2 regions of the Bradyrhizobium sp. BRP19 genome follow, and region 2 is predicted to be linked to the other one. Evidence: predicted binding sites of a transcription regulator. Region 2 holds the regulator's gene; the other holds the start of a gene.
What was found. Region 2 encodes HrcA, which represses chaperone genes, less so after heat shock. Its sites were predicted from a motif close to GTTAGCACTCNCNNNNNGNGAGTGCTAAC; they were not measured.

Region 1 (14,901 bases), on a different contig from region 2:
ACTATGCGGCGGCGCTGGCGAACCGCGCCGTGGCACTCCGGGAGCTGCAGCGATTCGACGAGGCCATGGCGGATTGCAACCGGGCAATCGCCCTCGCCCCTGACGACGTGAACGGATGGCTTTGGCGCGCCAATGTCTTGCTCCAGACCCGGCAGATGGCCGAGGCACTATCCGATTGCGAAAAGGCGCTCGCGATCGCGCCCGATTCCGATCAGGCTCACCTGGTGCTGGGCCTTTGTCTTGCCGCACTCGGCCGGGTCGACGAAGCCCTCGCCAGTTTCGACAGAGCCCTCGACATCCGGCCCGATCTCGAGAGCGCGATCTCCAGCAAGATCTTCGCGCTCGATTTCGTGCCGGACGCCAGCGTCGAGCAGCATCAGCAGGCGCGACGCGTATGGTGGGAGCGGATCGGCGCGAAAATCGCTTCAGAAGCGGCCGCCCCCCATGACAACAGCCGCGATCCGGATCGTCGCCTGGTGCTCGGCTACGTCTCGTCGGACTTCAACGCGCATTCGGCTGCGCTCATCTTCAAGCCTGTCCTGCAACACCACGACCGCGCCCGGTTCGAAATCGTTTGCTATTCGTGCTCGGCGAAAGTCGATGCGACGACACGCGAATTTCAAGGCATCGCCGATCGCTGGCGCGACGCCTCGCAATGGAGCGACGATCGCCTCGCCGCCCAGATTCGCGACGATCGCATCGATATCCTGATCGATCTGTCCGGCCATACAAAAGGAAACCGCCTCGGCATATTTTCGCGCAAGCCGGCACCGATCCAGGCGCACGGCTGGGGCCATGGCACCGGCACCGGGTTGCCGACGATCGACTATCTGTTCTCGGATCCGGTCGGGATTCCGCACGAGGTTCGGCATCTGTTTGCAGAGACGGTGGTCGACCTGCCGTGCTTCGTGACGCTGGCGCCGCTGCCGGCCGGGATTACGCGGGCCGGAACGCCGGCGCTCTCGAACGGCTTCGTCACCTTCGGTGTCTTCAACCGCATCAGCAAGATCTCGGACGAGGCGGCGGCAGTCTGGTCCAGGATCCTCGAGCGGGTGCCGGGCTCGCGCCTCCTGATCAAGGATGTTGCGCTCGACGATCAACTCGTCCGCGACAAGCTGCTGGCGCGATTTGCGGCTTGCCGATTGCCGGCCGAACGCGTCGATCTGCTCGGGGCCACGTTGCGGGACGAGCATCTGGCATCGTTCAATCGCATCGATATTGCTCTCGATCCGTTCCCGCAGAACGGCGGCGTCAGCACATGGGAAGCCCTGCAGATGGGCGTGCCCGTGGTGGCGAAGCTCGGCAACAGCCTGCCCGGCCGCGCTGCCGGCGCCATCCTCACCGCACTTGGCCTGCCGGACTGGGTCGCCGATAGCGAGGGGGCCTATGTCGAGATCGCGGCCAGCCGCGCGGCCGAGACCGGCGAGCTCGACAAATTGCGCCGCGAACTGCCCGCAACGATCAACGCTGCGGCCGCGGGCAACCCCATCTCATATGCACGAGCGGTGGACGCGGCCTATCGCGCGATGTGGACGCGTTATTGCAGCGGCGGCGTCTGATTGCGTGATCTCGTAGGGTGGATTAGCCGAAGGCGTAATCCACCGTTTCTGTTTCGGCACGCGGAGAGAAACGAGGTGGATTACGCCAGCGGCAGCGCGTCGCGCCGCCGCAGGCTAATCCACCCTACGCGGCCTCAATGCAGGCGGAACACGCCGTCAACGGCGCGGAGCTCGGCCGGCTTGATCAGCTTGGAATGGGCCACCGTCACCGAATGGAGGGGACCGTCGAGCTTCTCCTGCCAGAACGCCAGGAAATCGGTGAGCGCGGGGAATTTCGGAAACATGTCGTAGTTCTGCCAGACATAGGTCTGGAGCAGCGAGGGATGATCCGGCATTCGATAGAGAATTTGTGCCGTCGTCAGCCCGTAGCCCAGCATCTGTTTCCGGAATTCCTCGGAAACGCCCCCAACGCGCAGTCCCATGCCAAACCTCCTTTGCAGGAGCGCATTCGGCGAGTGGCTTGGTCCGTGCCCCGGGGAGCCACCCGGAAACGATGCGCTCACATGAGAGAAATGTGACGCAAACTGACAACTCATCTCAAGCCCAAAAGTTTAACAAGCTGTTGAAATTCAATGCTTTAGCAGCAGAGACGACTCCGTGCTAATACGGTCACGGCTGCCGGGTTAACGATGGCGAGGAGTTTCTGGCAGTCCGCGCTTTCGGCTGCTATTTTTTCTGCTACAAACCCTTGCTCCCGCAAAATTCCTGTCCTATTTCAGGCTCGCTCGTGCTAGCACTCACGGGCAACGATTGCTAACAATCTCAAAACCTCAACCCGAGCAATTGCTTAGGAGGACTGCATGAAATTCCGTCCGCTTCACGACCGCGTCGTGGTCAAGCGCATCGACGCCGAAGAGAAGACCGCTGGCGGCATCATCATTCCCGACACTGCCAAGGAAAAGCCCTCCCAGGGCGAAGTCGTCGCCGTTGGCCCCGGTGGCCGCGACGAAGCTGGCAAGCTGATCCCGATCGACCTGAAGGTCGGCGACCGCGTGCTTTTCGGCAAGTGGTCCGGCACCGAGGTCAAGATCGACGGCCAGGACCTGCTGATCATGAAGGAGAGCGACGTGATGGGCGTTCTCGAAGTCAGCGAGTCCAAGAAGAAGGCGGCTTAAGAGCCCCTCTCCTCCCCTCCAGTCAAACTCACCTAAGGAAAACTCCAGATGGCAGCCAAAGAAGTCAAATTCTCGGTTGAAGCGCGCGACAAGATGCTGCGCGGCGTCGACGTTCTCGCCAATGCGGTGAAGGTCACGCTCGGTCCGAAGGGCCGCAACGTTGTGCTCGACAAGTCGTTCGGCGCTCCCCGCATCACCAAGGACGGCGTCACCGTCGCCAAGGAGATCGAGCTCGACGACAAGTTCGAGAACATGGGCGCGCAGATGGTGCGCGAAGTCGCCTCCAAGTCCGCTGACGCGGCCGGCGACGGCACCACCACCGCCACCGTGCTCGCCCAGGCGATCGTGAAGGAAGGCGCCAAGTCGGTCGCCGCCGGCATGAACCCGATGGACCTCAAGCGCGGCATCGACCTCGCGGTCGAAGCCGTCGTGGCCGACCTCGAGAAGAACTCGAAGAAGGTCACCTCGAACGACGAGATCGCCCAGGTCGGCACCATCTCGGCCAACGGCGATGCCGAAATCGGCAAGTTCCTCGCCGACGCCATGAAGAAGGTCGGCAACGAGGGCGTCATCACCGTCGAGGAAGCCAAGTCGCTCGAGACCGAGCTCGACGTGGTCGAGGGCATGCAGTTCGACCGCGGCTACATCTCGCCCTACTTCGTCACCAACGCCGACAAGATGCGCGTTGAGATGGACGATGCCTACATCCTCATCAACGAGAAGAAGCTCTCCTCGCTGAACGAGCTGCTGCCGCTGCTCGAGGCCGTGGTGCAGACCGGCAAGCCGCTGGTCATCGTCGCCGAGGACGTCGAAGGCGAAGCGCTTGCGACCCTCGTCGTGAACCGCCTGCGCGGCGGCCTCAAGGTCGCGGCCGTCAAGGCTCCGGGCTTCGGCGATCGCCGCAAGGCCATGCTGCAGGACATCGCGATCCTGACCGGCGGCCAGGCGATCTCGGAAGACCTCGGCATCAAGCTCGAGAACGTCACGCTCAACATGCTCGGTCGCGCCAAGAAGGTGATGATCGACAAGGAGAACACCACGATCGTCAACGGCGCCGGCAAGAAGGCCGACATCGAGGCGCGCGTGGCCCAGATCAAGGCGCAGATCGAGGAGACCACCTCGGACTACGACCGTGAGAAGCTCCAGGAGCGTCTTGCCAAGCTCGCGGGCGGCGTCGCGGTGATCCGCGTCGGCGGCGCGACCGAGGTCGAGGTCAAGGAGCGCAAGGATCGCGTTGATGACGCGATGCATGCGACCCGCGCGGCCGTGGAAGAAGGCATCGTTCCGGGCGGCGGCGTCGCCCTGCTCCGTGCCTCCGAGCAGCTCAAGGGTCTGCGCACCAAGAACGACGACCAGAAGACCGGCGTCGAGATCGTGCGCAAGGCGCTGTCGGCCCCCGCTCGCCAGATCGCGATCAACGCCGGTGAAGACGGCTCGGTAATCGTCGGCAAGATCCTGGAGAACAAGGCCTACAATTACGGCTTCGACTCCCAGACCGGCGAATATGCCGACCTCGTCAAGAAGGGCATCATCGACCCGACCAAGGTGGTCCGTACCGCGATCCAGAACGCAGCCTCGGTGGCCGCGCTCCTGATCACCACGGAAGCCATGGTCGCCGAGCTGCCCAAGAAGGGCGGCGCCGGCCCGGCGATGCCTCCGGGCGGCGGCATGGGCGGCATGGACTTCTGATCCAGCCATCTCAGGCAAACGACGAAATGCGAACCCCCGGCAGCGATGCCGGGGTTTTTGTTTTGGGGAGCACGTCATTCCGGGGCGCGCCCCTCTTGGGCGCGAGCCCGGAATCCATAACCACGAAACTCACGGGCGACGGGCATAGCGGGCCCACTCCATCTGGCTGTGATTATGGATTCCGGGCTCGCGCCCAAGGGGGCGCGCCCCGGAATGACAAGGAGTGCAGGATGAACCTTATTTGGTCAGCCCCGGATAGAGATCATCCCAATTTGGGTTCTGCTCCTCGATGAGACGCGTCTTCCAGTCGCGTCACCATTTCTTGAGCTCCTTCTCACGGGTAATGGCCGTCGCGGGATCGTCATAGATTTCGAACAGGACGAGCTTGTCGACGCCGTACTTGCTCGTGAAGCCGGGGACGGTTTTCGTTCTGTGCTGATACACGCGGCGGACAAGGTCGTCGGTCACGCCGATGTAAAGCGTGCCGTGTTTCCTACTCGCGAGGATGTAAACGTAGTGGGCCATTCCCGTCCGCCTGTGATTATGGATTCCGGGCTCGGCGCTGCGCGCCGCCCCGGAATGACGGAGCAAGCCTTACTCCACCTTCCCGAGCCGCTCGAAACGCGGCTCGCCGTCTTCGTCGAGCGACCAGAAGATCCGCGTCACCTTGCCGATGAGATTGTCCATCGGGACGAAGCCGAATGTCGACATGCGGCTGTCGGTGGAATTGTCGCGGTTGTCGCCGAGCACGAAGATGTGGCCCGGCGGCACCGTGAAGACGTCTGTGTTGTCGAGATAGCCGTTGTCGAGGCAGTCGTAGGTCACATAGGACGCGCCGCTCGGCAGCGTCTCGCGCCAGCGCTTGACGGCGGCGCGGTCGTCGACACCGCAGGCGTCGCCGGCAAATGTCGCCTCCAGGGCGACGCGGGTCACCGGGCGGCCGTTGAGGATGAGGCGGCCCTGCCGCATCTGGATGCGGTCTCCGGGCAGGCCGACGACGCGCTTGACGTAGTCGGCAGAACTGTCCTTCGCCGTCCGGAATACCACGATATCCCCGTATTCGGGATCGGCGGCGAGGAGGCGGCCCGAGATCCAGGACGACGCGAATGGGAGGGAATAGCGACCATACCCGTAAGCGTATTTCGCGGCGAAGACGTAGTCGCCGACCATCAGCGCCGGTGTCATCGAACCGGACGGAATGTTGAACGGCTGATACAGGACGAAGCGAAACAGGATCACCGGCGACCACAGCACCGGGATCATGAGGATCAGGACGACGATCGCCTTCCAGTCGCTGGATCGCGCCGCGGGGCGGATCGATTCCTGAAGAACGGTCATGTGCCTTCCCTGATCAAGACGTTGCGACCCCAAGATGACGCAACCTGCGAGCGCGCTCAATCCCCGACGAGCTCAAATTGGTCGCGCCTTGCGCCGATCGCGTTCATCGCAGACGGCGGCAACGCCAATGTGAAGGGCCGCCCGTGGGCGGCCCTTCGGTTCATGCGCTCTCGGGCGCCTTCAGACGCACGAGCCGGGTCAGGAGGGCATCGAGGCCCTGGCCTTCACCGGCATGGAGATCGATGCGGCCGACCTTCTCGACCAGCCGCTCCAGCGACTCCAGCTCCTTGAGCCGAAGCAGCAGGGGGTTCTCCTCCATCAGGCGGGCAGTGTTCAGGAGCGAACGCGTCGCCGCGGTCTCCTCCTGCCGGCGGATCAGGTTCGCCTTCGCGACTCGCTCCGCCTCCACCACCTTGTTCACCAGCTCCCGGATCTCGCCGGGCAGGATCACGTCCTTGACGCCGAGCTCGGTCACCTCCACGCCTGATACCGCGACGCGTGCACGCACATAGTCGCGCAGCTCCGCATCCAGCGCCGCCTTCGCAGACAGCACCTCGTCCAGCGTCCGGCCCGCCACCGCCTCGCGGATCGCGAACTGCACCAGGCGGTACAGCCACGCATCCACGTCGGGCACGGTCGCCACCGTGCGCTCGGGATCGACGATGCGGCGGAACGCCGTCAGCGTCACCCGCAGCGCGATGCGATCCTTGGTCAGCATCTCCTGCGCGGTGATCTCGACCGCCTGGGGCCGCAGGTCGAGGCGCTTCACCTCGATCTTGCGGCCGACGGTCCAGAAGGCGTGCCGGCCGGGCGCGAGCCGCTCCACGAGCCGGCCCTCGACATAGAGCAGGCCCGCTTCGTGGTTCTCGACCACAGTCTCGCTCATGACGGTCGAGCGGCTGCGCTCGATCATGGTGAGGTGCCGCGCGTCGACCCTGACGTCGCTGGACACATCGATGCGCTCGACATCGATGCGCGTTGCGACCTTCCAGTAGACGCGCACCTGCCAAGGCGTCATCAGATGCACGGGCCGGCCGTCGAGGCTGACGATGGCGATCTCGTCCGCCTTGGTCTCGACCGCCTCGAACAGCTCGGCGGCAAGATCAGGCCGCGCGGCCTTCAGCACCGCGTAGCGCTCCGCAGGAAATTCGCTGCGGACCACGTCGAGCACCTCGGCCTTCAGCTCGTGCAGGGGATCGAACAGGCGATGCTTGCCGGGCGCGAGCACGCGCACGAGCTGCCCGTTGCGCGTCAGCAACGCACGCTCGCCATCCTTCACCGTCACGTTCAGCATCAGCAAATGCCAGGTCTTGTTCAAAGTCATGGCACGCCTCCTTCAGTTGCCTCCGGCCGAGCGCGGCCGGATAGCGGGTTACACCTGCAAAGGACGTGAGGACGCGGACGACGCTTCCCGCGAAATCGGCGGGCCGGGGCTTGAGCTTGCATGACGACGGGCGCACGCGCGCGATCGCGCGAGACGTGTCGCGCGGCCGTGCGGAGCCACCCGGCATCAGCGCAAGCGGTATCTACCCGCGGCGCAAAGCCGGTCTCACAGTGTCTAGGTTCGGACGGAAAGCCTTGCGGCAAAACGGCCGGACCGCGACTGAAGCGCGCGTCCGGTCCTCGTCAGAGGTATCAGCGTTTCAGGCTGAAACGGAGCGCTGGAGCGGGATTCGAACCCGCGACAGGATGAGTCACAATCATCGGCTCTACCAAACTGAGCTATCCTTTGTGCAAGAGACCGGAATCGAACCGATGCCTTCGGGTGTTCAACCCGACGCTCTCCATGAGCTACGTCCTGCGTTTCTCCTTCATTCGGCGGAACACGAAACCGGCAAGACCCGGCCCGCGCCAGTCGGGATCTCAGCGAGCCCGAACCCATGGCCTAGCGAAGGACGGCGCTAATAGACCAGGCACGTTCGGGTTGCAAGGGGGGATGAGAAGATTTTTGGTTCGTCATTCCGGGGCGGCGCGGAGCGCCGAGCCCGGAATCCATAACCACAGGCTTTAGTTGGAGATTCCGTTGTAGAGATCATCCCAATTTGGATTCTGTTCGTCGATCAATCGTGTCTTCCAATCGCGCCGCCATTTCTTCAGTTCTTTTTCTCGAGCAATCGCGCTTGCAGGCTCATCGAAAACTTCGAACAGGACCAGCTTATCGACTCCGTATCGCTTGGTGAATCCCGGGACCATTTTGATCTTGTGCTCGTAGACGCGCCGAACGAGGTCGCTCGTTATGCCAATGTAGAGCGTGCCGTATTTTCTACTCGCCAGGATGTAGACGTAGTACGCCATTCCACCGGCCTGTGGCTATGGATTCCGGGCTCGGCGCTTCGCGCCGCCCCGGAATGACGGGCGGATGTTAGGATCAAGCGGAGAACAGATCAACCAAAAGCTGTAGTCGCAGTATTGCGATCGTTGCTCTGCGAAGAGCATCACTCGCGCGCACTGTCCTGGAAGCACGCCCTCACCCACGCGATCGTCACGCGTGTCGCGGGATCGCGCTTGAGGTGATTCTGCACGAGCAGCCAGACGTCGCGGCGCTTCGGCAGCAGGGTGGCGCGCAGGCTGCGGTCGGCGAGCAGGGGTGCGCAGCTGTGCTCGGGCAGCACGCCGATGGCCTGATGCGACTGGATCATGGTGCGGATGATGCGGATATTGTCGGTGACGCAGCGCACGTTCGTCAGCCGCTTCGCACGCAAGAACTGCGCTTCCGGGATCGCGTCGAGCTCGTCCGGATAGACGCACGCAACGGGCTCGCCGCCGCCGCGGTCCGCCGGCTCGAAGAAGTACAGCCTGACGTCGCCGAGCTTGGAGATGGTGAAATCGCCCTTCTCCGGCTTGCGCAGGCGGATGGCGAGATCGGCCTGCCAGCGCGAGAACTTGACGTTGCCGCTCGCGGTGAGGAATTGCAGCGTCAGTCCCGGATGATCGCGCAGGAAGCTGCTCGCATGCGGCGCCAGCAGCTCTTCGGCGACCGCATTGGTCGAGGCGATGCGCAGCCGCCCGACCGGGCCGGCCTGGCCCTCCTTGATGCGGTCGATCGCCGCCGCATGCGCGGCCATCGCACCGACATGCGCGAGCACCGCCTCGCACTGGCGCGTCGGCCGCCGCACGCCGTCCACCGCATCGAACAGCTTCACGCCGAGATCGCGCTGGATGCGCGCAAGCCTGCGGCCGACGGTGGTCTCGTCGATGCGCAGCCGCGCGCTGGCGCCGGCATAGGTGCCCTCGTCCCTGACCGCGGCGATGATGCGCAGATCGTCCCAGTTCATCGGGCGAGCTTAGCAGGCGGCGCCGCTGCCTGCAAATTTGCAGCCATCAGCTGCAATAGTCCTGCATAATAGCAGGCTGCTGCTGCGCTAGTGTCGACGCATCCGAATTCACGAAGGCCTGACGGCATGACCACTCCAAAGACGCTGCTCGAACTCGCCGGCGCCGATCTCGATCCGCCCAAGCTCAACGAGACATGCCTCGTTCTGATCGACATCCAGAACGAATATTGCGCCGGCCCACTCGCCCTTCCCGATGCGCAAGCGGCGATCGCCGCGGCTGCGCGCCTGCTCGCGCGCGCACGGGAGAGCGGAGCTGCGATCTTCCACGTCGCGCACAAGGGTCGCGCCGGCGGCCTGTTCGACCGCGAGGCGGCGCGCGGCGCGATCGTCGAACGCCTGACGCCGCTCGCGACCGAGCCCGTGATCGAGAAGGCACTGCCGAATGCCTTCGCCGGCACCGACCTGCAGGCCCGCCTGGCCGCGACCGGACGCAAGAACATCGTGCTCGCGGGGTTCATGACGCATATGTGCGTGTCTTCGACCGCGCGCGCCGCGCTCGATCTCGGCCTGCGCACGACGATCGCGGCGGATGCCTGCGCCACGCGCGATCTTCCCGATGGGCGCGGCGGCGCCCTGCCGGCGAGAATGATTCACGAGGTCGCTCTGGCCGAATTGTCGGACCGCTTCGCGATCATCGCGCAGAGCGACGTGCTGACCTGAGGAGACCTTCCCGATGCTGCAGCTCTATTTCTTTCCGATGGCCTGCTCGCTCTCGAGCCGCATCGCGCTGCTGGAGGCCGGAATCGAGGCGCAGTATCACCTCGCCCATATCTGGACCAAGCGGCTCGTGGACGACGGCGGCGATTTCCTCCGCGTGTCACCGAAGGGCGCGGTGCCGGTCCTGGTGCTGGAGAACGGCGAGCGGCTGACGGAAAGCGCAGCGGTGCTGCAATACATCGCCGATGTGAAGCCGGAGGCACGCCTTGCGCCGCGGCCCGGCGACATCGATCGTTATCGCCTGCAGGAATGGCTGAGCTTCGTCGGCGCCGAGATCCACAAGGCGTTCCTGTTTCCAACCTTCTGGTACAAGGACGACGGCTCGCTGGCCAAGCCGCGCGCGAGGATCATGCAGACATTGTCGGTGCCGGCAGCGCATCTGGCGGGCCGCGAATTCCTCGTCGGCGACGCCTTCACCGTGGCCGATGCCCATCTCACCTGGACCTTGCTTCTGCTCCGTCCGGCAGGGATCGACATCGCGCAATGGCCACCGCTCGCGGCGTATCTCGAACGCATGCAGGCCCGCCCCGCGGTCCGGCGCGCGATCGCGACCGAGATGGCGCTGCGCAAGACCGTTGCGGCCTGAGCTCGCCTCACTCCACCCGCGCCAGCACCGCGAGCTTGCGGATGCCCTTGTTGCGGTAGGCGTCGAGGAACGCGTAGTAATCCTTGAACGACACGCAGCCGTTGGAATCGCCGCCCGGCCCGAGCATGAAGGTGTGGGCGAGCAGGCCGTCACGGCCGTAGATCGCGCTCTCGCCGCCGATCGGGGTGAGGCGCAGCGCCGGCACGCCGTGGAACAGCGCCTCGCGCGGCTTCAGCGTATAGATGTGCGGCGGCGTCACGCCGCGCATGCGCAGGCGGCGGGAGTCCGGATCGTCGCGGTTGGCGCCAAGGCCGGAATGCGCCTCGAGCCTGGTGCCGTCGGGCAGATACACCATCTTGGCCGTGATGTCGTAGACCGCGGTGTCCCGCTCATAAGGCGGAGCGCCGCCGAACATCGGGTTCTGCTCCTTCGGGGCGATGGACGCAGTGATGCTGGCATCGGCCGAGGCGTAAGCGAGCAGCCCGCTGGACGCTTCGCGCTTGCCCCACAGCTTTTCCACCATCGCCTGGCGCGGAGCGGTGATCGACATCACCGCGGCCTTGGCGCGATCGGCAAAGGATTTTTGCTTGGCTTCGGGCGCCGGCACGATCTCGGCCGGGTCGGCCGAGGCGAGTTGCAGCTGGGCAGCCGGCGCGCGCTTGGTCTTGTCCGCGGCGTTGTCGGCGCCCTTGGCTGCCGGCTTCAGCGCCTCCGCGACCTTCGCGATCACGCCCTGCTTTGGGGCGTCTTTGGCCACCGCAACGACCTGCGCCGGGGGTGCGGCGCTTGTGGCATTCGATGGCACGCCCTGCGTTGCGGCCGCCGCAAAGCGCTCGTTGAACATCTCGCGCGAGATTGGAGCTGCGACCTGGAGGCGGTCGGGCAGCAGCGCGAAGGTTTCCTTGATGGCCTCGCCGGCCTCGCGCAGCGCCACCCTGGGCGCGCGCTTGATCACCGGCTCGTCGTAGCCGCTGCTGCCGACGGTCGGATAGACACTCGCGCCGAAGATGTTGCTGTGGATGGTCCAGCCGGCGCCCACCACGGCGCAGCCGATCGCCGCGGCGCCAAGCCAATTGATCGTGATCATTTTCCGGGAAGATTTCCGCGAATTGGTCTTCGAGAAATTCTTGGACTTCCGTGCCGCGTTACTCTGCGCAGCGATACTCGTACTCATTCGCCTTGCGTCCAGGACGGTGTCACTCAGTCCCCCTTCGAAGTGCCGCTGGTCACGATCCGGGAACAGCATCTCGCAGAGGGTCGGAGCGTCATTAAGGCGACTTTTAGTTAAATGCGGATTAAGTTCGGGCGGATCTGCGGCGACTCGTTAACGCTGTCCCGTTTTGAGAAAAACGCCCGCAGAACTACGGACTTAGTCGGGTCTGTTAACTATAATTCTCGGCCGGTTCAGCACGCTCTGCGGACGTTTGCGCCCACATCCATGACGCACTTGAGAACGTCATTTTCGTGGCCCTCCACTGCCCCCGAACGTAACGCGCCAGCGTTGCGCGAGGCTGGTGGACGACGCGTCGGATTGGCCTCGTCGGCCGCGCGGGAATGTTGCATGCTTATGTCGCGCCGGGCGACCTCACGCGGCACGGCGCCGTGATTGAAAGTTGATCGCCACGGTTCTGGACATCGCGGGTGCGAGAAAATAGCTCCCACTTCGGCACTTTTCAGCAGCCTCCGCTCGTGATACGGTACCGTATCATCCTGCCCTGAGCTGTGCCGAGCACGCAAACGGAGGCTGGCATGAGAGGGATCGCGCGCGCGGGGTTTTTCGCCCTGGCGGGGTCGTTTCTGTTGATCGGATCTGCGACTGCGCAGCCTGCGGCGAATGCGGGCTGCACGGCATCGCCGTCGGCTGCCGGGACGCAGACCTGGCGCTGCGACAACGGCATTACCATCGTTGCGGAAAACGGCGCCAGATTTGAACTTAAGGACGCCAACCGCGACGGACATATAGACTCCGTGGAGTTGAGCAGCAAAGCGCTGCTGATCGAGGTGCCCAAGAAGCCGCGCGGCAATCCCTTCAAGGTGCTGACGCCGCAAGCGATTGCCGCAGTACGCGGCACGAAATGGGCGGTCGATGTCGCCGACACCAAGACTTCCGTGTTCGTCGCAGACGGCCGGGTCGGCGTGAGCCGCAGGGCTCGTGGACGCGGTGTCGTGCTTGGACCCGGGGAAGGCGTCGATGTCGAGCCAACCGGCCCGTTGACCGTCAAGACCTGGGGCCAGCCGCGCGTCGACGCGCTCATGGCCAGACTCGGGCAATGAGCCGGGGCCGGCAAGGCCCGGCCCATGAGATTTGGATTATACGATTGCAAGACCGCATGCGCAGCCGACGCGTTCAGATCCTGGTGGCACTCGTCCTCACCGCGCTGTGGGGCGCGGGCATCTATGCCACGCACGCCCACGGCCATCTGCGCTTCCTGGACCGCCTCGAAGCCACGTTGACGGATTGGCGGACGCAGGCGCGCGGCGTGCGGCGTCCGCCGGATCTCGTCACCATCGTGGCGATCGACGACACCGTGGTGAAGCGCGGCGGCACCTATCCGCTGCCGCGCGCCGATCTTGCCCGCGTGGTCGATACCATCGTGCAGTTCAAGCCGAAGGTCGTGGCGATCGACCTGCTGCTGGTCGACCGCAGCGCCGCGATCGGCGATGCGACGCTGGCCAACACATTGGCCACCGGTCCCATGGTGCTTGCCGCCGCCGCGATCTTCCCCTCCGCGAGCGAAACCGTGGCACCCAGCCGCGAAGGACCGCTGGCCGTGCTGCCGGAGGCCGAGCGCTTCCTGCAGCCATTGCCCGCATTCGCCGATCACGCCGAGGTTGGCATCGTCAATGTCGCGACAGGGCAATCAGGCTCGCCGCTCTCGGTGCCGATGCTGTTTCGGACCCGCGACAAGGTCGAGCTGTCGTTTCCGTTGCGCGTCGCGGCCCGCGCGCTCGACCAGCCGCTGACCGTCGCGCCGGGCCATCTCATGCTCGGCGATCGCGTGGTGCCGACCGACAGCAATCTGGCATTGCCGATCACCTATTACGGCCCGCGCCGCACCATCCGTACCGTCAGCGCACAGAGCATCTTCGACGGCACGCTCGATCGCGCGGCCATCGAGAACCGGATCGTCGTGATCGGCGCCTCCGTCGCCGGCGGCGGCGACTTCTATCCGACGCCGTTCGATTCCCTGATGCCCGGCGTCGAGGTGGTCTCGACCGCAATCACGCATCTCGTCGCCGGCGACGCCATCCTGCGTGACCACCGGGTCCGCATTGCCGACGCGCTCACGGCGATCCTGCTGCCGGTGCTGCTGGTCGGCCTGCTCGCCTGGCGGCGCATCGCGCTCGGCACCATGGCGGCGGCCGCGGTGATGATCGCCTGGGCCGGGCTCAACCTGTTCGCGTTCACGCACGGCGTCTGGCTGAACGCCGCGACCACGCTCGCCGCCGCCGTGCCGCCGGTTGCGGTCTTTGCCGGCGTGCAGCTGTGGGCCGGAGGCCGCCGCACGCAATATTTCGCCGCTAAGAGCAGGTCGCTTGCGCAATTCCAGGCTCCGGCGCTGCGGGATTGGCTCTCGCGAGATCCGAACTTCCTGTCGAAGCCGGTGCGGCAGGATGCAGCCGTGGTGTTCGTCGATCTCTCCGGTTTCACCGGTTTGAGCGAGCGGATCGATCCGGACGAGCTCACGGATATTCTGAAGGCGTTTCATGCGCTGATCGACCGGATCGCGATCGATTGCGGCGGCATGATCACGGGCTTTCTCGGCGACGGCGCCATGATCCTGTTCGGGCTGCCGCGCGCGATGCCCGACGATTCGGCGCGCGCGCTGAAATGTGCGGTCGATCTGCATCGCGGCCTCGCACGCTGGATCGCCTCGCTGCCGCCGGCGATCGCAGGTCAGCTTGGCTACAAGATCGGCGCACATTGCGGCCCGATCGTCGCCTCGCGACTCGGCGAAAGCCATCAGCACATCACGGCGACGGGCGACACCGTCAACGTCGCAAGCCGGCTGATGGAGATTGCCGCCCAGAACGATGCGCGCCTTGCGCTGAGCGACACGCTGCTGGATGCGGCCGACTTCCAGGGCGCGCCCGACGGCGTTCTGTCCGGCCCCCTGCTCGCCCGGGTCCGCGGCCGTTCCGGCGTCGTGACTGTCTGGTTCTGGCGCGATCGCGATGGGCCGGGACAGGATGCTGACAAGGCCGAGATGATCGATTAAGCCGCTAGAGATGATCCGGAAAACCTAAAGCGCGACGATGATTCATCCTAATCGCATCGCGCTTTAGCGCGCTTCCGGCGGCGGCGAACGGTCCAGCACCTCGCCCTTGGCGACTTCCAGCAGGTCGATGCCGTAGGTCTCGATCACGAGCGGCCCGCGCTTGCGCTGCAATTGCGCCACCTGCGTCACCTTTGCAAAGAGAGCATTGAGGGCAGGATGACCGTCGGCGCGCAGCTCGTCGACATAGAGCAGCTTGCCGGCGAGCAGCTTGGGATCGGGCTCGGCCATGTTGATCCAGCGGATGCGCTGGCTTTGCTGCGCGACGCAGGTGCCGCGCGGCAG
Region 2 (14,901 bases):
CGTGCCGTCGACTGCGTTGGCATCGACGATGCTGCGCAGCGCGAGTGTCAGAGTGCCGCCCTGCCGTGCGGCCGAAAGCGTAGCGATCTGGTCGGGCCGCAGCTCGAGCGTGACGGTCTTGCCGACCACCGCGTTCTGGCCCTCCTTTTCCTTCGGGGCCTGGTCGATCGCGAGCACACGGATGTTGGTGAGAATGACCTCGGACAGGATGAGGTCGTTGCCGCCGGTCGGGCCGTTGGTGTTGCCGCCGTCCGGATTCTTCAGCCGGCGGGTCAGGACGATGTCGACGCGGTCATTCGGCAGGATGAAGCCGCCGGCGCCGGTTTCGGCTGAAATCTCGGTGGAGACGGCACGCATCCCGGACGGCAGGATCGCGGCCATGAAGCCGGAGCCTTCGGCCTTGACCAGCTTCTGCTCGCGGATCGGCTCGCCCTGCATCAACGGCACGCGCGCGATCGAGCCCGCGATCTGGGTCGGTGCCTCGGGCCTGCTGTCGCGGCGGATGAAGGCGCTGCTGGCGGTTGCCGCGGGCCAGGCCTGCCATTGCAGGTCTTCGGGCTTGACGGCCTGGCCGAGCTGGATGTCGTTCTTGGCGATAAGGACCTCGACCGTCGGCAGCTTCTCGGCGACGGGCAGGACGGCCGCGGGCGGATTCTGATAGCCGCTCGCCAGATATGCAGCGACGCCGCCGGCGCCGAGAGCGATGACGAGAACGACAATGCGTGCGGTGTTCATACGCTTCTACTCTTACGCGGGGCACTCGAACCGCACCTGGCGTGTTCCCCCGCATCGATGAGTAGGCAGCAAAAGTATAAGGGGTGTTGCGAGGCCGAACGTGATCGCCGGCCGCGATGCTGGTTTTCGGCAGATGGTGAACGCGGCGTTATTGGGTCGGCCAACAGCCCCGTAGTTTCACCTACGCGGGCACGTACGTTCGCACGGCGCGCGCGGCGTCATGGTGAATACGTCGTTAGCATCCCGGACTTCGCTAACGCTCCATCCGGGCTACGCGCAGAGCTCTACTTCTTCCGCTTCGCTTCGATCACGTCCCAGATCTTCGCGGCCACATCAGGCCCGCCGAGCCGCGCGATGGCGCGGATGCCGGTGGGTGAGGTCACGTTGATCTCGGTGAGATTGCCGTTGATGACGTCGATGCCGACGAACAACAGGCCGCGCTCGCGCAGCGCCGGGCCGACCGTGGCGCAGATCTCGCGCTCACGCGGGGTGAGCTCGGTCTCCTGCGCCGCGCCGCCGCGCACCATGTTGGAGCGGAGGTCGTCGGCGGCCGGCACGCGGTTCACCGCGCCGGCGAACTCGCCGTCGACCAAGATGATGCGCTTGTCGCCGTGCTTCACCTCGGGGATGAATTGCTGGATCACCCAGGGCTCCCTGAACGTCACCGAGAACATGTCGAACAGCGAGCCGAAATTCATGTCCTGCGGCATCACGCGGAATACCGCCGCGCCGCCATGGCCGTGCAGCGGCTTCATGACGACCGCGCCGTACTTGTCGCGGAACGCGTTGATCTCATCCAGGTCGCGCGAGATCAGCGTCGGCGGCATCAGTTGCGGAAAATTCATCACGAACAGCTTTTCCGGCGCGTTGCGCACCGAGGCGGGATCGTTGACGACCAGCGTCTTCGGATGGATGCGCTCCAGGAAATGCGTCGAGGTGATGTAGGCGAGGTCGAACGGCGGATCCTGGCGCAGCAGCACCACGTCGAACCCGTTCAGCGCCTCGCGCCTGGGCTCGCCGAGGGTGAAATGGTCGCCGGGCTCGTCGCGCACGGTCAGGAGCTGAACCGGCGCGACCAGCTCCTCGCCGACCATCGAGAGCTTGTCGGGCGTGTAATAAGACAGGCCATGGCCGCGCTTCTGCGCCTCCAGGAGCAGCGCGAAGGTGGAATCGCCCTTGATGTTGATGCGGGCGATGGGGTCCATCTGGACGGCGACGTTCAGTTTCATGGGCTGCCTTTCAGGTCGAGGCGTCGAATGCCGCCAACAGATGGCGCGGAAGCGAGCGCGGCGCAATCAGCATGGCGTCGAATCGCAATTCGAATTCGGCATGCTCGGGATGCGCTGCGAGCCAGCCTTGGGCGGCGTCGATGATGCGCTGCTGCTGGCGCGGCGTCACGGCGAAAGCGGCCTCGTCCAGCGTGGCGCGGGCCTTGACCTCGACGAAGGCGATCAGGTTGCGGCGCCGCGCCACGATGTCGATCTCGCCATGCGGCGTGCGGTAACGTTTGGCGAGAATGCGGTAGCCCTTGGCCATGAGGTAGGCGGCGGCACGGCTCTCAGCGGAAATACCGGTCTGGAACGCTGCGACGCGCTCGGGCGACGCGACCTTCGGTTCCGCAGGAATCTCAGTCTTCGCCATCGCTGCCCCGCGAATCCTTTGCGAGCTCGAGCGCGCGGGCATAGACCTCGCGGCGCGGCCGGCCCGACAACGCGACCGCGTGCGCCACGGCATCCTTGACGCTGTGCGCGGCAAGCTGCTCGCGCAACAGACTATCGAGCGCGTCCGATGTCAGAACCTCGGCGTCGGCCGCGGGCGGAGCGATCACCAACACGAATTCGCCGCGTGTCTCCAGCGTTGCAGCCTCGCGCGCCAGCTCGCTCAGCGTTGCGCGCGAAATCTCCTCATGCAGCTTGGTCAGCTCGCGGCAGATCGCGGCCTCGCGCGGCCCCATGATCTCGGCGAGATCGGCCAGCGTATCCTGCACGCGGTTGCCTGACTCGAACATCACCAGCGTCGCGTCAATGCGGGCGAGCTCGGTGAGACGGCTGCGCCGCGCGGCTGATTTCGCCGGCAAGAAGCCTTCGAAGAAGAAGCGGTCGGTCGGCAGCGCGGCGACCGACAGCGCGGCCAGCACCGAGGACGGGCCGGGCAGCGCATACACCGCATGGCCGGCGGCGCAGACCTCGCGCACCAGCTTGAAGCCGGGATCGGAGATCAGCGGCGTGCCGGCGTCCGACACCAGCGCGACCGAGCCGCCCTGTCCCAGGGCTTCCAGGATTTTGGGACGCGCGGCCTCCGCATTGTGCTCGTGATATGGCTTGAGCTGGGCCTTGATCGCATAGCGCTCGGTCAGGCGGCGTGTGATGCGGGTGTCCTCACAGGCGATGACGTCGACGCCGGCGAGCGTCTGCAGCGCCCGCAGGGTGATGTCGCCGAGATTGCCGATCGGGGTCGCGACCAGATGGAGGCCCGGCGCGGCCTTCGGCGCCGCGAGCCGATGGGCATCGATGGAGAAACCGTGCGAGGCGGCGTCTTGAGCTTCAGGCGTATTTATCGGGGCCGGCTTTGCGCGCATAATGGAGCCAACTTAGGCACGATCGCTAAGGCTGGGAACCGGCTCGCCGAAAAAGATCGTGCCCAAAGATCGTATCCGGGTGAGGGGCGAGGAACGGACGGGAATGTGATCGGTCGAGATCGCGCCGGGAGGCAGGAGGGGCCCTCGCGCCATATTCGCGACGGAAACGCCGCCTTGATGAGTGAATGAGTGACGGCGAAGAGCTGCCGGGACGGGATTGCGGCCGCGTTAAGCGGTTGTTATCCTTTTGTTTTGGTTAACTATTTGCCGACACACTGCCTGAATCCGCGGCCCCCCGTCGCGGAAAGCAATGTCGTGATCAGCCGGCGACGGCGGGTCGGAAGAGAAGCTGCCATGGTCGGCCCGCGTCATCCAAAGTCTCACCTTCCGGGATCCCGATCGCCAGGGGCGACCCGGCGGACTGCGCTCGGCCTGTTGCTCGGCGCGCCCGTGCTGTCGGCCTGCGCCGGCGTGCAGCAAAGCCTCAGCCAGTTCTCCAACCCGTTCTCGAGCTCCGCGCCGCCGGCCCAGCCGGCAGGACCGCAGCAGCAGGCGACGACCGCCGGCACCGGCGGCGTGAAGGTCGGCCTGATCCTGCCGCTCTCCGCGGCCGGCAATGCCGGGCTCGCCGCGCAATCGATGCGCAACGCCGCCGAGATGGCGCTGGCCGAGTTCCAGAACCCGAACATCCAGCTCCTGATCAAGGACGACAATGGCAGCCCGCAAGGCGCGCAGGCCGGCGCGCAGCAGGCGGTCGACGAGGGTGCCGAGATCATCCTCGGGCCGCTGTTCGCGCAATCGGTGCCGGCGGTGGCGCAGGTCGCGCGCACGCGCGGCATTTCCGTCATCGCCTTCTCGACCGATTCCAGCATCGCCGGACGCGGCGTCTATCTGCTCTCGTTCCTGCCGGAGTCCGACGTCAACCGCATCGTCGAATATTCCGCCGGCATCGGAAAGCGCTCCTTCGCCGTGCTGGTGCCCGACAACGCCTATGGCAATGTCGTCGAGGCCGCGGTGAAGGCGGCGGTGCCGCGGCGCGGCGGGCGCATCGTTGCGTTCGAGAAATACGGTGCCGATCGCGCCATGCCCGCGCGCACCGTGGCGCAGCAGCTCGGCAGTGCCGACGCGCTGTTCATTGCCGATGACGGCGATGCCGTCGTGTCAGTGGCGGATGCGATGACGGCCGCGGGCGCGAACCTGCGCAACATCCAGCTGCTCGGCACCGGCCTGTGGGACAATCCGCGCGTCTATGCCAGCGCCGCGCTGCAGGGCGGCCTTTACGCCGCGCCCGATCCGGCCGGCTTCCGCGCCTTCTCCGGCCGCTACCGCACGAAATACGGCGCCGAGCCGATCCGCACCGCGACCCTTTCCTATGACGCGGTCGCGCTCGTTGCCGCGCTGGCGCGCACGCAAGGCGGCCAGCGCTTCTCCTCCGACGTGCTCACCAACCCCTCAGGCTTCGCCGGCATCGACGGCCTGTTCCGCTTCCGTGCTGATGGCACGAATGAACGCGGACTTGCCGTGATGAAGGTGACGCAAGGCGGCGGCGTTGCGGTGGCGGGCTCGCCGAAGAGCTTTGGGGCGTAATGGTTTCGTAGCCCGGATGGAGCGCAGCGTAATCCGGGTTCTGTCCACGCGGTGAGACCGTCCCGGATTGCGCTACGCTCCATCCGGGCTACGAGATCCGCTAAGCCGCGAGATCCGCGACCACGGCATCCAGCACCGGAAAACCGCTGCTGGTCACGCGCAACCGTCCCGTCGCATCGACCGTGATCGCGCCTTCCTCGCGCAAGAGCGCGATGCGGCGGGGGTCGAGAGGGCGGCCGGCGAGGGCCTTGTAGCGCTCGGGATCGATGCCTTCGGCGAGCCGCAATCCCATCAGCAGGAATTCGTCGGCGCGCTCCTCGCTGTTGAGGAGCTCGTCGCTGACGACGCCGTCGCCGTTGGTCTCGACCCGCATCAGCCAGGCCTCGGGACGCTTTTCGGTGGCGGTGGCGTGCCTGATCCCGTCGATGTCGAGACGGCCATGTGCGCCGGGGCCGATGCCGGCATATTCCTCGCCGCGCCAGTACACCAGATTGTGCCGGCACTCGGCGCCGCGCCGCGCGTGATTGGAGATCTCGTAAGCGGGTAGCCCGAGCTTGTCGCAGGTCTCCTGCGTGACGTCGTAGAGCGCGCGGGCGACCGCTTCGTCCGGCGTCTTCAGCTTGCCGGCCTGGTGCAGGCCGAAGAAGGGCGTGCCTTCCTCGATCGTCAATTGATAGAGCGACAGGTGCTCGGCCGCTTCATCGATGGCGTGCCGCAGCTCGCCCGCCCACATCGCCGGCGTCTGGTCGGGGCGGGCGTAGATCAGGTCGAACGAATAGCGGTCGAACGCGCGGCGCGCGATGGCGACGGCATCGAGCGCTTCGCGCGCGCTGTGCATGCGGCCGAGCGCTTTGAGCGAGGCGTCGTCGAGCGCCTGCACGCCGAGCGAGACGCGGTTGACGCCGGCGATGCGATAACCGGCAAAGCGCGTGGCTTCGACGCTGGTCGGGTTGGCTTCCAGCGTTACCTCGACGTCGCCTGCGACGGTCCAGTGCTTGCCGATCGCGTCTAACACCGCGCCGACGGTGGCGGGCTGCATCAGTGACGGCGTGCCGCCGCCGAGGAAGATCGAGGTGACCTCGCGGCCGGGCGCGCGCTCGGCGGTCGTTGCGATCTCGCGCGCGAAGGCGGACGCAAACCTCGCCTCGTCGATCGCGGCATGGCGGACATGGCTGTTGAAGTCGCAATAGGGGCACTTCGACAGGCAGAACGGCCAGTGCACATAGACGCCAAACGCATCCTTGTTAGCGCGGCTCAAGGCAGATCTCCGCCAGTTTCCGAAAAGCGCGGGCGCGGTGCGACAGGCCGAGGCCAAGCGGCGGCAGGCCGTGCTTCTCGATGCTGGTCATCTCGCCGAAGGTGCGGCTGTGCCCGTCCGGCAGGAACATCGGGTCGTAGCCGAAGCCGGCCGTGCCGCGCGGTGGCCAGATCAGCGTGCCGTCGACGCGCGCCTCGACCTCCTCGCGATGATCGTCGGGCCAGGCCACGCAAAGCGCGGAGACGAAGTGGGCCTTGCGCTTGTCCGGCGTGGTGGCGCCGCGCTCCTGCAGCAGGCGCTCGATCTGCGCCATCGCCGCGTTGAAATCCTTGGTCGGGCCGGCCCAGCGCGCGCTGTAGATTCCCGGCGCGCCATCGAGCGCATCGACCACGATGCCGGAATCGTCGGCGAAGGAGGGCAGCTTGGTCGCCTGCGCTGCGGCTACCGCCTTGATCGCGGCGTTGCTGCGGAAATCGTTGCCGGTTTCCTCGGGCTCGTCTAGGCCGAGCTCGCCCGCCGACACCGCCTCGATCCCGTACGGCGCGAGCAGCTCCCTCATCTCGGCGAGCTTGCCGGGATTGTGGGTGGCGATGACGAGCTTGTCGGTGATTCGGCGGTGCATGGGCCTATTGACTACGCCACGGCCAGTTTCTGCAAGTCCACCAGGCGCGCAATGCCCTTCTGCGCCAGGGCGATCAGCTTCAGGAACTCGTCCTGCGTGAACGGCTCGCGTTCCGCGGTGCCCTGCACCTCGATGATGCGGCCATCGCCGGTCATGACGAAATTGGCGTCGGTCTCGGCTTCCGAATCCTCGGCATAGTCGAGATCGAGCACCGGCGTGCCGTTGTAGATGCCGCAGGAGATCGCGGCGACGTTGTCGCGCATCACGTTGGCCTTCACCATGTTGCGCGCCTTCATCCAGTTGAGGCAATCGGCAAGCGCGACCCAGGCGCCAGTGATCGAGGCCGTGCGCGTGCCGCCGTCGGCCTGGAGCACGTCGCAATCGACCGTGATCTGGCGCTCGCCAAGAGCTTCGAGATCGACGATGGTGCGAAGCGAGCGGCCGATCAGGCGCTGGATCTCGACGGTGCGGCCGCTCTGCTTGCCGGCGGAGGCCTCGCGGCGGGTGCGTTCGGAGGTCGCGCGCGGCAGCATGCCGTATTCGGCGGTGACCCAGCCGCGGCCCTGCCCCTTCAGCCACGGCGGCAGGCGATCCTCCAGTGTGGCGGTGACCAGCACATGGGTGTCGCCGAATTTAACGAGGCACGAGCCTTCCGCATATTTGACCACGCCGCGCTCCAGCGTCACGGGGCGCAATTCGTCGGGCGCACGGCGGCTTGGCCGCATGGGAAATCTCCAAAACTCACGGGAATAGGCTGTTCGCGGTGCTTGTAGGTGGGGCGGGGGTGGGCGGCAAGGGCTTATTCACCCCCTGACCGTCGGCCTGCAAACGCAACGCTTGTCAGACGCGGCCCGGATGGACAAATTATAAGGATCCGAGAGGAGTTACCGTCTGTGGCCCATCACGATCCGATCCATCTGATCGCGCCGCGCGCAGGCCTTGCCCAGCTCAACGAGCGTTCCCGCGACATCTTTCGTCAAATTGTCGAAAGCTATCTCGCGACCGGTGAGCCGGTCGGCTCGCGCAACATTTCCCGCCTGATTGCGATGCCGCTGTCGCCAGCATCTGTGCGCAACGTCATGGCCGATCTGGAACAGCTCGGCCTGATCTATGCCCCGCACACCTCCGCCGGCCGGCTGCCGACGGAACTGGGCCTGCGCTTCTTCGTCGATGCCCTGATGCAGGTCGGCGACCTCAACGAGGCCGAGCGGCAGGCGATCCAGAGCCAGCTCTCGTCCGTCGGCGAGGCGCAATCGGTCGAGGCGGCGCTGGACCAGGCCTTGATGCGGCTCTCCGGCCTGACCCGGGCCGCCGCCGTCGTGCTGACGCCGAAATCCAATGCGCGGCTGAAGCACATCGAATTCGTCCGCCTGGAACCGGAAAAAGCGCTGGTGATCCTGGTCGGCGAAGACGGCCAGGTTGAAAACCGCGTGTTGACGCTGCCGCCCGGAGTTCCCTCTTCGGCGCTGACAGAGGCCGGCAATTTCCTCAATGCGCGGATCCGCGGCCGGACCTTGGCCGAAGCGCGGCTCGAGCTCGAGACCGCACTCGGCGAGGCCCGTGCCGAGCTCGATCAGCTGACACAGAAAGTGATCTCGGCCGGCATTGCCAGCTGGTCCGGCGGCGAGAGCGAGGACCGTCAGCTCATCGTCCGCGGCCACGCCAATCTGCTCGAAGATCTGCACGCGCTGGAGGATCTGGAGCGGGTTCGCCTGTTGTTCGACGACCTCGAGACCAAGCGCGGCGTGATCGATCTGCTCGGCCGGGCCGAGACCGCCGAAGGCGTGCGCATCTTCATCGGCAGTGAGAACAAGCTGTTCTCGCTGTCGGGGTCCTCCACCATCATCTCGCCCTATCGGGATGCCGCCGGCCACATCGTCGGCGTTCTCGGCGTGATCGGCCCGACGCGGCTGAATTATGCCCGCGTGATCCCGACCGTGGACTACGCCGCCCGCATCGTCAGCCGCCTGTTGGGGGGCTGACCGGCCTTTCTGCCGATCACGGGCGCTTGATTTTCGCGGGCTTAAGCACGATATCCGGGCCAACATCCCTGAAACGAGTTCGAGATCAGAGCCGATGACCGAGCAAGACCGGCAACCCCAAGACACGACTGCAGCGACCGGCGAGCCCGTGGTGTCGAAACCCTACATCATGCCCGACGATCCCGAGCCGGGTTCGGTCGAAACCCTGCAAAAGGAAGCGGCTGAAGCGCGCGACCGCATGCTGCGGACGCTGGCCGAGATGGAGAATTTGCGCAAGCGCACCGCCAAGGAAGTTGCCGACGCCCGCCTCTATGGCATCACCGGCTTCGCGCGCGACGTGCTCGACATCGCCGACAATCTCCAGCGCGCACTCGATGCCGTTCCGGCGGAGGCGCGTGCTGCGGCTGATCCCGGCCTGGTCTCGTTGATCGAGGGCGTCGAGCTCACGGAGCGCGCGCTGCTCAACGCGCTGGAAAAACACGGCGTGAAGAAGCTGGATCCTCAGGGCCAGAAGTTCGACCCGAACTTCCACCAGGCAATGTACGAAGTGCCTGACGCGTCGGTGCCGTCGGGCACCGTGGTGCAGATCATGCAGGCCGGCTACACCATCGGTGACCGCGTGCTGCGCCCGGCGCTGGTCGGCGTCGCCAAGGGCGGCGCGAAGACTGCGCCCGCGGCGAACAACAACGAATCGAGCAGCGCGGCGAACTGAGTGTTGGCGTCATTCCGGGGCTCGACGAAGTCGAGAACCCGGAATCCATTGAACAGCAGAGACAACCGCACAATGGATTCTCAGGTGCGCAAATTGCGCACCATAGCTCGCGCTGAAGCGCGCCCCGGAATGACGGAAGGATAGCGCGCCGCCTACGCGCTCACCGCGATATCCGCAGACTGAATCCGCTTCACGCCCGCCTTGGCCATGTCGGCCCAGGCCTTGGCGAGCGAGCCCTGCGTGTCGATGCCGCGGCAGGCGTCTTCCACCACATAGACCTCGAAGCCCGCCTTGCGCCCGTCGAGCGCGGTCCAGGCGACGCAGAAGTCTGTCGCAAGACCAGCGACGAAGACGCGCTTGATCTTGCGGCCCCTCAGGTAGCCGGCGAGCCCGGTCGAGGTCTTGCCGTCGGCCTCGAGGAAGGCCGAATAGCTGTCGACGTTCTTGTGAAATCCCTTGCGGATGATGAGCTCGGCGTGCGGGATCGACAGGTCCTTCGACAGCGCCGCGCCCTCGGTGCCCTGCACGCAATGGTCCGGCCACAGCACCTGCTTGCCGTAGGGCAGGTCGACCGTTTCGAACGGCTTCTTGCCGGAATGAACCGACGCAAACGAAACGTGGCCCGGCGTGTGCCAGTCCTGCGTCAGCACCACATTCGCAAATGCCTTCGAGATCTTGTTGATGACCGGCACCACCTGCTCGCCTTCCTTCACCGCGAGGCTCCCGCCGGGCAGGAAGCAGTTCTGCACGTCGATCACGAGCAGCGCGGACGCTTCGTCCGGCTTGATCGGTGCGGCCGCGAACAGCGCGCTTGGCGCGAGCGTCGCCAGCGCCGTCGTTCCAAGCATTGCCAAGACCTGTCGCCGAACCAGCATGTCTACCTCCCCTCCAGGATGATCCAACGGGAGGAAGCCTAGTTCCGTTCGTGTACGAACAGAAGCCCGAAAATGCGGCCGGTTCTGTCCAGCGCGTGGGCTGACAAAGCCCATAGCGCCGTCATCCCGGGGCGCGCAAAGCGCGAACCCGGGATCCATAACCACAGGGAGAAGTTGGGCGAAGGTTCTTCGTGAAACTGCGACCAACCACGATTAGCGCCGGCTTCGCCCTACCCCTTCGGCTGAATCCCGTCGCGCACGGCACGGAAGCGGGTGAAGGCGACTTGCCATTGGTCGCGCGGGGCGCTGGCGATGATGCGCAATGAAGCGCCGCCGCTCGAGAAGCGGATCCACTGCACCACCGTCACCGGGACCTTGTCCTTGCCGCTGACGCCGTCGATCCGGGTCTCGAAGCCTTGCTGGCCGTTGATGCGGATCGGCTCGGACATGGTGATGCGCGACTCGCGCACGCCGGGAATCTGGAGCGCCGCCTCCTGGGCGAAGCGGGCGCGGTCGTCGGCGGCTTGCGGGGTGGCGCCGATCAGGCCGAGGATCATGAACGGCCTCGCCTCGTAGCCCACGCTCTCATCGCCGTCGGCCAGGATGATGCTCGAGCCCGGTGCCAGGGTCTTGATGTCCTTGAAGTCGGCGAGATCGGTGATCTTGAACGGCAGCAGCGCGATCTGCTCCTCGGCCGAGACCTGCCTGCGGGTGGTGGCGCTCGCGAACATCTGTCGCACCGCCTCGTCCGTGTAGATCTTGGTCGCATTCTCCGGGATCTGTACCGCGACATAGCCGGAGAAGCCGGCGCCGGGCACGATCATCGAATACCGCTTCACCGGGGTATCGCCGGCCTTGCCGCTTTCGGTGGTGAAATAGGCAAGGCCAGCGGGGGTCTCGACCTTGTCCTGCTTGACGCCGCCGGTCCCCCCGGGATTGGAATTGAAGGCGCTCACGACCTCGCCATAGGCGGCCGGCGGCAGCTCGGTGACCAGCACCTTGACGTTGCCGTCCTCGCTCTCGAAGCCCGGAAAGGTCTTGGCCGTGCTGAGGCCGATCAGCGGCACCATGCCGAGACGCAAGCCGGGTGGGAAAACGACGTCGGCGGCGAAGGCCGGAAGCGCTGTTACGGCGAGGAGGGCGAGCGCGGCGAGGGGGCGGATCAGCTTCATGGCCACTCTGATTGGTTCACATTGAGGCCGTTCGATGGTCGGCCACGGGGCCGCTTTGTCGCGCGAAGCAGCTGCGCCGGCTGTGCGGTCGGTCCGCCTTTTAGCCGGTTTGGCCTCGCCGCAACAGGGCGGGCGGGCTTGCGGGTGCGGGGGCTTGCCGACGCCCGGACCTGTTAATAATTCCTCACCCGCAAGGGCGGTTGAGCCCGGATATCACCTTCCAAAACCCGATGTTTTAGCGGCAGAAACCTAGCTTCGGTCCTTGCGGGCCCCTCCCCCCCTCCTATATGAGCCTCAATCATCGCAATATCGCGGATGTTTGATCTTAGGGGGTTTCGGTTCGGGTGCCTCTTGGGCCCAGCCAACCTGCCGCAAAAAGAAGGATATCAGGACCATGGGAAAGGTCATTGGGATCGACCTCGGCACCACGAATTCGTGCGTCGCCGTGATGGATGGCAAGAACGCCAAAGTCATCGAGAATTCCGAAGGCATGCGCACGACGCCTTCGATCGTCGCCGTCACGGATGACGGTGAGCGCCTCGTCGGCCAGCCGGCCAAGCGCCAGGCCGTCACCAATCCCGAGCGCACCTTCTTCGCAGTGAAGCGCCTCATCGGCCGCCGCTACGACGACCCGATGGTCGAGAAGGACAAGAAGCTCGTTCCCTACAAGATCGTGAAGGCTTCCAACGGCGACGCCTGGGTCGAGGCCGACGGCCAGACCTACTCGCCCTCGCAGGTCTCGGCTTTCATCCTGCAGAAGATGAAGGAGACCGCGGAAGCCCATCTCGGCCAGAAGGTCGAGCAGGCCGTCATCACCGTTCCCGCCTACTTCAACGACGCTCAGCGCCAGGCGACCAAGGACGCCGGCAAGATCGCGGGGCTCGAAGTGCTGCGCATCATCAACGAGCCGACCGCGGCCGCGCTCGCCTATGGCCTCGACAAGACCAAGGCCGGCACCATCGCGGTATATGACCTCGGCGGCGGTACGTTCGATATCTCCATTCTCGAAATCGGCGACGGCGTGTTCGAGGTGAAGTCGACCAACGGCGATACCTTCCTCGGCGGTGAAGACTTCGACATGCGCCTCGTCGGTTATCTCGCCGACGAGTTCCAGAAGGAGCAGGGCATCAACCTGCGCAACGACAAGCTCGCGCTGCAGCGCCTAAAGGAAGCTGCCGAAAAGGCCAAGATCGAGCTGTCCTCGACGACGCAGACCGAGATCAACCTGCCCTTCATCACCGCGGACCAGACCGGCCCGAAGCATCTGACGATGAAGCTCACCCGCGCCAAGTTCGAGGCGCTGGTCGACGACCTCATCCAGAAGACCGTCGAGCCCTGCCGCAAGGCGCTGAAGGACGCCGGCGTCACCGCCGGTGAGATCGGCGAGGTCGTGCTGGTCGGCGGCATGTCGCGCATGCCGAAGGTCCAGGAAGTCGTGAAGCAGCTGTTCGGCAAGGAGCCGCACAAGGGTGTCAACCCGGACGAAGTCGTGGCGATCGGCGCTGCGATCCAGGCCGGCGTGCTCCAGGGCGACGTCAAGGACGTGCTGCTGCTCGACGTCACCCCGCTGTCGCTGGGCATCGAGACGCTGGGCGGCGTGTTCACCCGCATCATCGACCGCAACACCACGATCCCGACCAAGAAGAGCCAGGTGTTCTCGACGGCTGAAGACAACCAGAATGCCGTCACCATCCGCGTCTTCCAGGGCGAGCGTGAAATGGCAGCCGACAACAAGATGCTTGGCCAGTTCGACCTGATGGGCATTCCGCCGGCGCCGCGCGGCATGCCGCAGATCGAGGTGACCTTCGACATCGACGCCAACGGCATCGTCAACGTCTCGGCCAAGGACAAGGCCACGGGCAAGGAGCAGCAGATCCGCATCCAGGCCTCCGGCGGTCTGTCGGAAGCCGACATCGAGAAGATGGTCAAGGACGCCGAGGCCAATGCCGAGGCGGACAAGAAGCGCCGCGAGGCCGTCACCGCCAAGAACGAGGCGGATGGCCTGGTGCATTCGACCGAGAAGGCTTTGGCCGAGCACGGCTCGAAGGTTGCCGAGACCGAGCGCCGCGCCATCGAGGATGCCGTCAGCGACCTCAAGGAAGCGCTGAAGGGCGACGATGCCGAGGCGATCAAGGCCAAGACCCAGACGCTGGCGCAGGCTTCGATGAAGCTCGGCGAGGCCATGTACAAGCAGCAGGCCGAGGCCGACGCCAAGAAGGATGCGGCCAAGGACGACGTCGTCGACGCGGAATTCACCGAGGTCGACGACGACAAGAACAACAAGAAGTCCGCTTAAGCCCCGAGAGGGTGACGATGCGGACGGCTTGGACCCCACACACGCTACCGGCCTCCTCCCTTGCGGGGGAGGCCGTCGTGTCGGGACGGACGGGCCAGGACTCCTTTCAAGACTCCTTCAAAGTCGGCCCCGTTACGATCGATCAATTCCCAGCCGTTATTCTCAGCGCTGCCAGGCTGCCCTCCGCCGCAAGGTCGAAGGGCGCTCATACCGCCGCATGTCAGCGTTGTTCCGCGCCAACTTGAATCGCGATTGGATAGACCGAGCTCATCATGTCCACGTCCACCAAGCGCTGCTATTACGAGACCCTCGAAGTCGAACGCGACGCCGACGAAGGCAAGCTGAAATCGTCGTTCCGCAAGCTGGCGATGAAATTCCATCCCGACCGCAATCCCGGGGATGAGACCAGCGAAGTCAAGTTCAAGGAAATCAATGAGGCTTACGAGGTCCTGAAGGACAAGGACAAGCGCGCCGCCTATGACCGTTACGGCCACGCCGCGTTCGAGCAGGGCGGCGGCTTCGGCGGTGGCGCCGGTTTCGGTGCCGGCTTCGCCTCCTCTTTCTCCGACATCTTCGAGGACCTGTTCGGCATGGCCGGGCAGCGCGGCCGCGGCGGCCGCGAGCGCGGCGCCGATCTGCGCTACAACATGGAAATCACCCTCGAGGAAGCCTTTGGCGGCAAGACCGCGCAGATCGAGATTCCTGTCTCGGTCACCTGCGAGGCCTGCTCGGGCATCGGTGCCAAGGCCGGCACCAAGCCGAAGACCTGTTCGACCTGCGGCGGCGCCGGCCGCGTGCGGCAGTCGCAGGGCTTCTTCACGCTGGAGCGGACCTGCCCGGGCTGTCAGGGCCGCGGTCAGATGATCGAGGACGCCTGCCCATCCTGCTCGGGACAAGGGCGGGTGACCCGCGAGCGGACGCTCTCGGTCAACATTCCGCAAGGTGTCGAGGACGGCACACGGATCAGGCTCGCCGGCGAGGGCGAGGCTGGCGTGCGCGGCGGGCCGCCCGGCGATCTCTACATCTTCCTGTCGCTGGCCCAGCACCAGTTCTTCCAGCGTGACGGCGCGGATCTGCATTGCCG

Region 1: I6F36_RS04645 (co-chaperone GroES) is a predicted target of HrcA. The motif match lies at 2,289-2,317, and genes of this name have one in related genera.

What each region holds. Positions count from the first base shown of each region.
Region 1 covers NZ_JADYVZ010000001.1:949,170-964,070, forward strand. The annotation lists gene I6F36_RS04635 (tetratricopeptide repeat protein) at 1-1,559, shown strand, start outside; gene I6F36_RS04640 (usg protein) at 1,694-1,981, opposite strand; gene I6F36_RS04645 (co-chaperone GroES) at 2,360-2,674, shown strand; gene groL (chaperonin GroEL) at 2,723-4,363, shown strand; partial or broken gene I6F36_RS04655 (GIY-YIG nuclease family protein) at 4,601-4,888, opposite strand; gene lepB (signal peptidase I) at 4,958-5,701, opposite strand; gene I6F36_RS04665 (slipin family protein) at 5,862-7,025, opposite strand; tRNA gene I6F36_RS04670 (tRNA-His) at 7,364-7,429, opposite strand; tRNA gene I6F36_RS04675 (tRNA-Phe) at 7,434-7,503, opposite strand; gene I6F36_RS04680 (GIY-YIG nuclease family protein) at 7,709-7,996, opposite strand; gene I6F36_RS04685 (LysR family transcriptional regulator) at 8,137-8,976, opposite strand; gene I6F36_RS04690 (cysteine hydrolase family protein) at 9,103-9,696, shown strand; gene I6F36_RS04695 (glutathione binding-like protein) at 9,710-10,339, shown strand; gene I6F36_RS04700 (DUF2778 domain-containing protein) at 10,347-11,426, opposite strand; gene I6F36_RS04705 (FecR domain-containing protein) at 12,089-12,613, shown strand; gene I6F36_RS04710 (CHASE2 domain-containing protein) at 12,670-14,559, shown strand; gene I6F36_RS04715 (glycosyltransferase family 39 protein) at 14,623-14,901, opposite strand, start outside.
Region 2 covers NZ_JADYVZ010000006.1:157,028-171,928, reverse strand. The annotation lists gene cpaB (Flp pilus assembly protein CpaB) at 1-735, opposite strand, end outside; gene gshB (glutathione synthase) at 1,020-1,964, opposite strand; gene I6F36_RS20735 (YraN family protein) at 1,975-2,376, opposite strand; gene rsmI (16S rRNA (cytidine(1402)-2'-O)-methyltransferase) at 2,363-3,313, opposite strand; gene I6F36_RS20725 (penicillin-binding protein activator) at 3,668-4,900, shown strand; gene hemW (radical SAM family heme chaperone HemW) at 5,001-6,158, opposite strand; gene rdgB (RdgB/HAM1 family non-canonical purine NTP pyrophosphatase) at 6,145-6,780, opposite strand; gene rph (ribonuclease PH) at 6,792-7,505, opposite strand; gene hrcA (heat-inducible transcriptional repressor HrcA) at 7,674-8,762, shown strand; gene grpE (nucleotide exchange factor GrpE) at 8,857-9,474, shown strand; gene pncA (bifunctional nicotinamidase/pyrazinamidase) at 9,627-10,349, opposite strand; gene I6F36_RS20690 (hypothetical protein) at 10,580-11,521, opposite strand; gene dnaK (molecular chaperone DnaK) at 11,916-13,817, shown strand; gene dnaJ (molecular chaperone DnaJ) at 14,090-14,901, shown strand, end outside.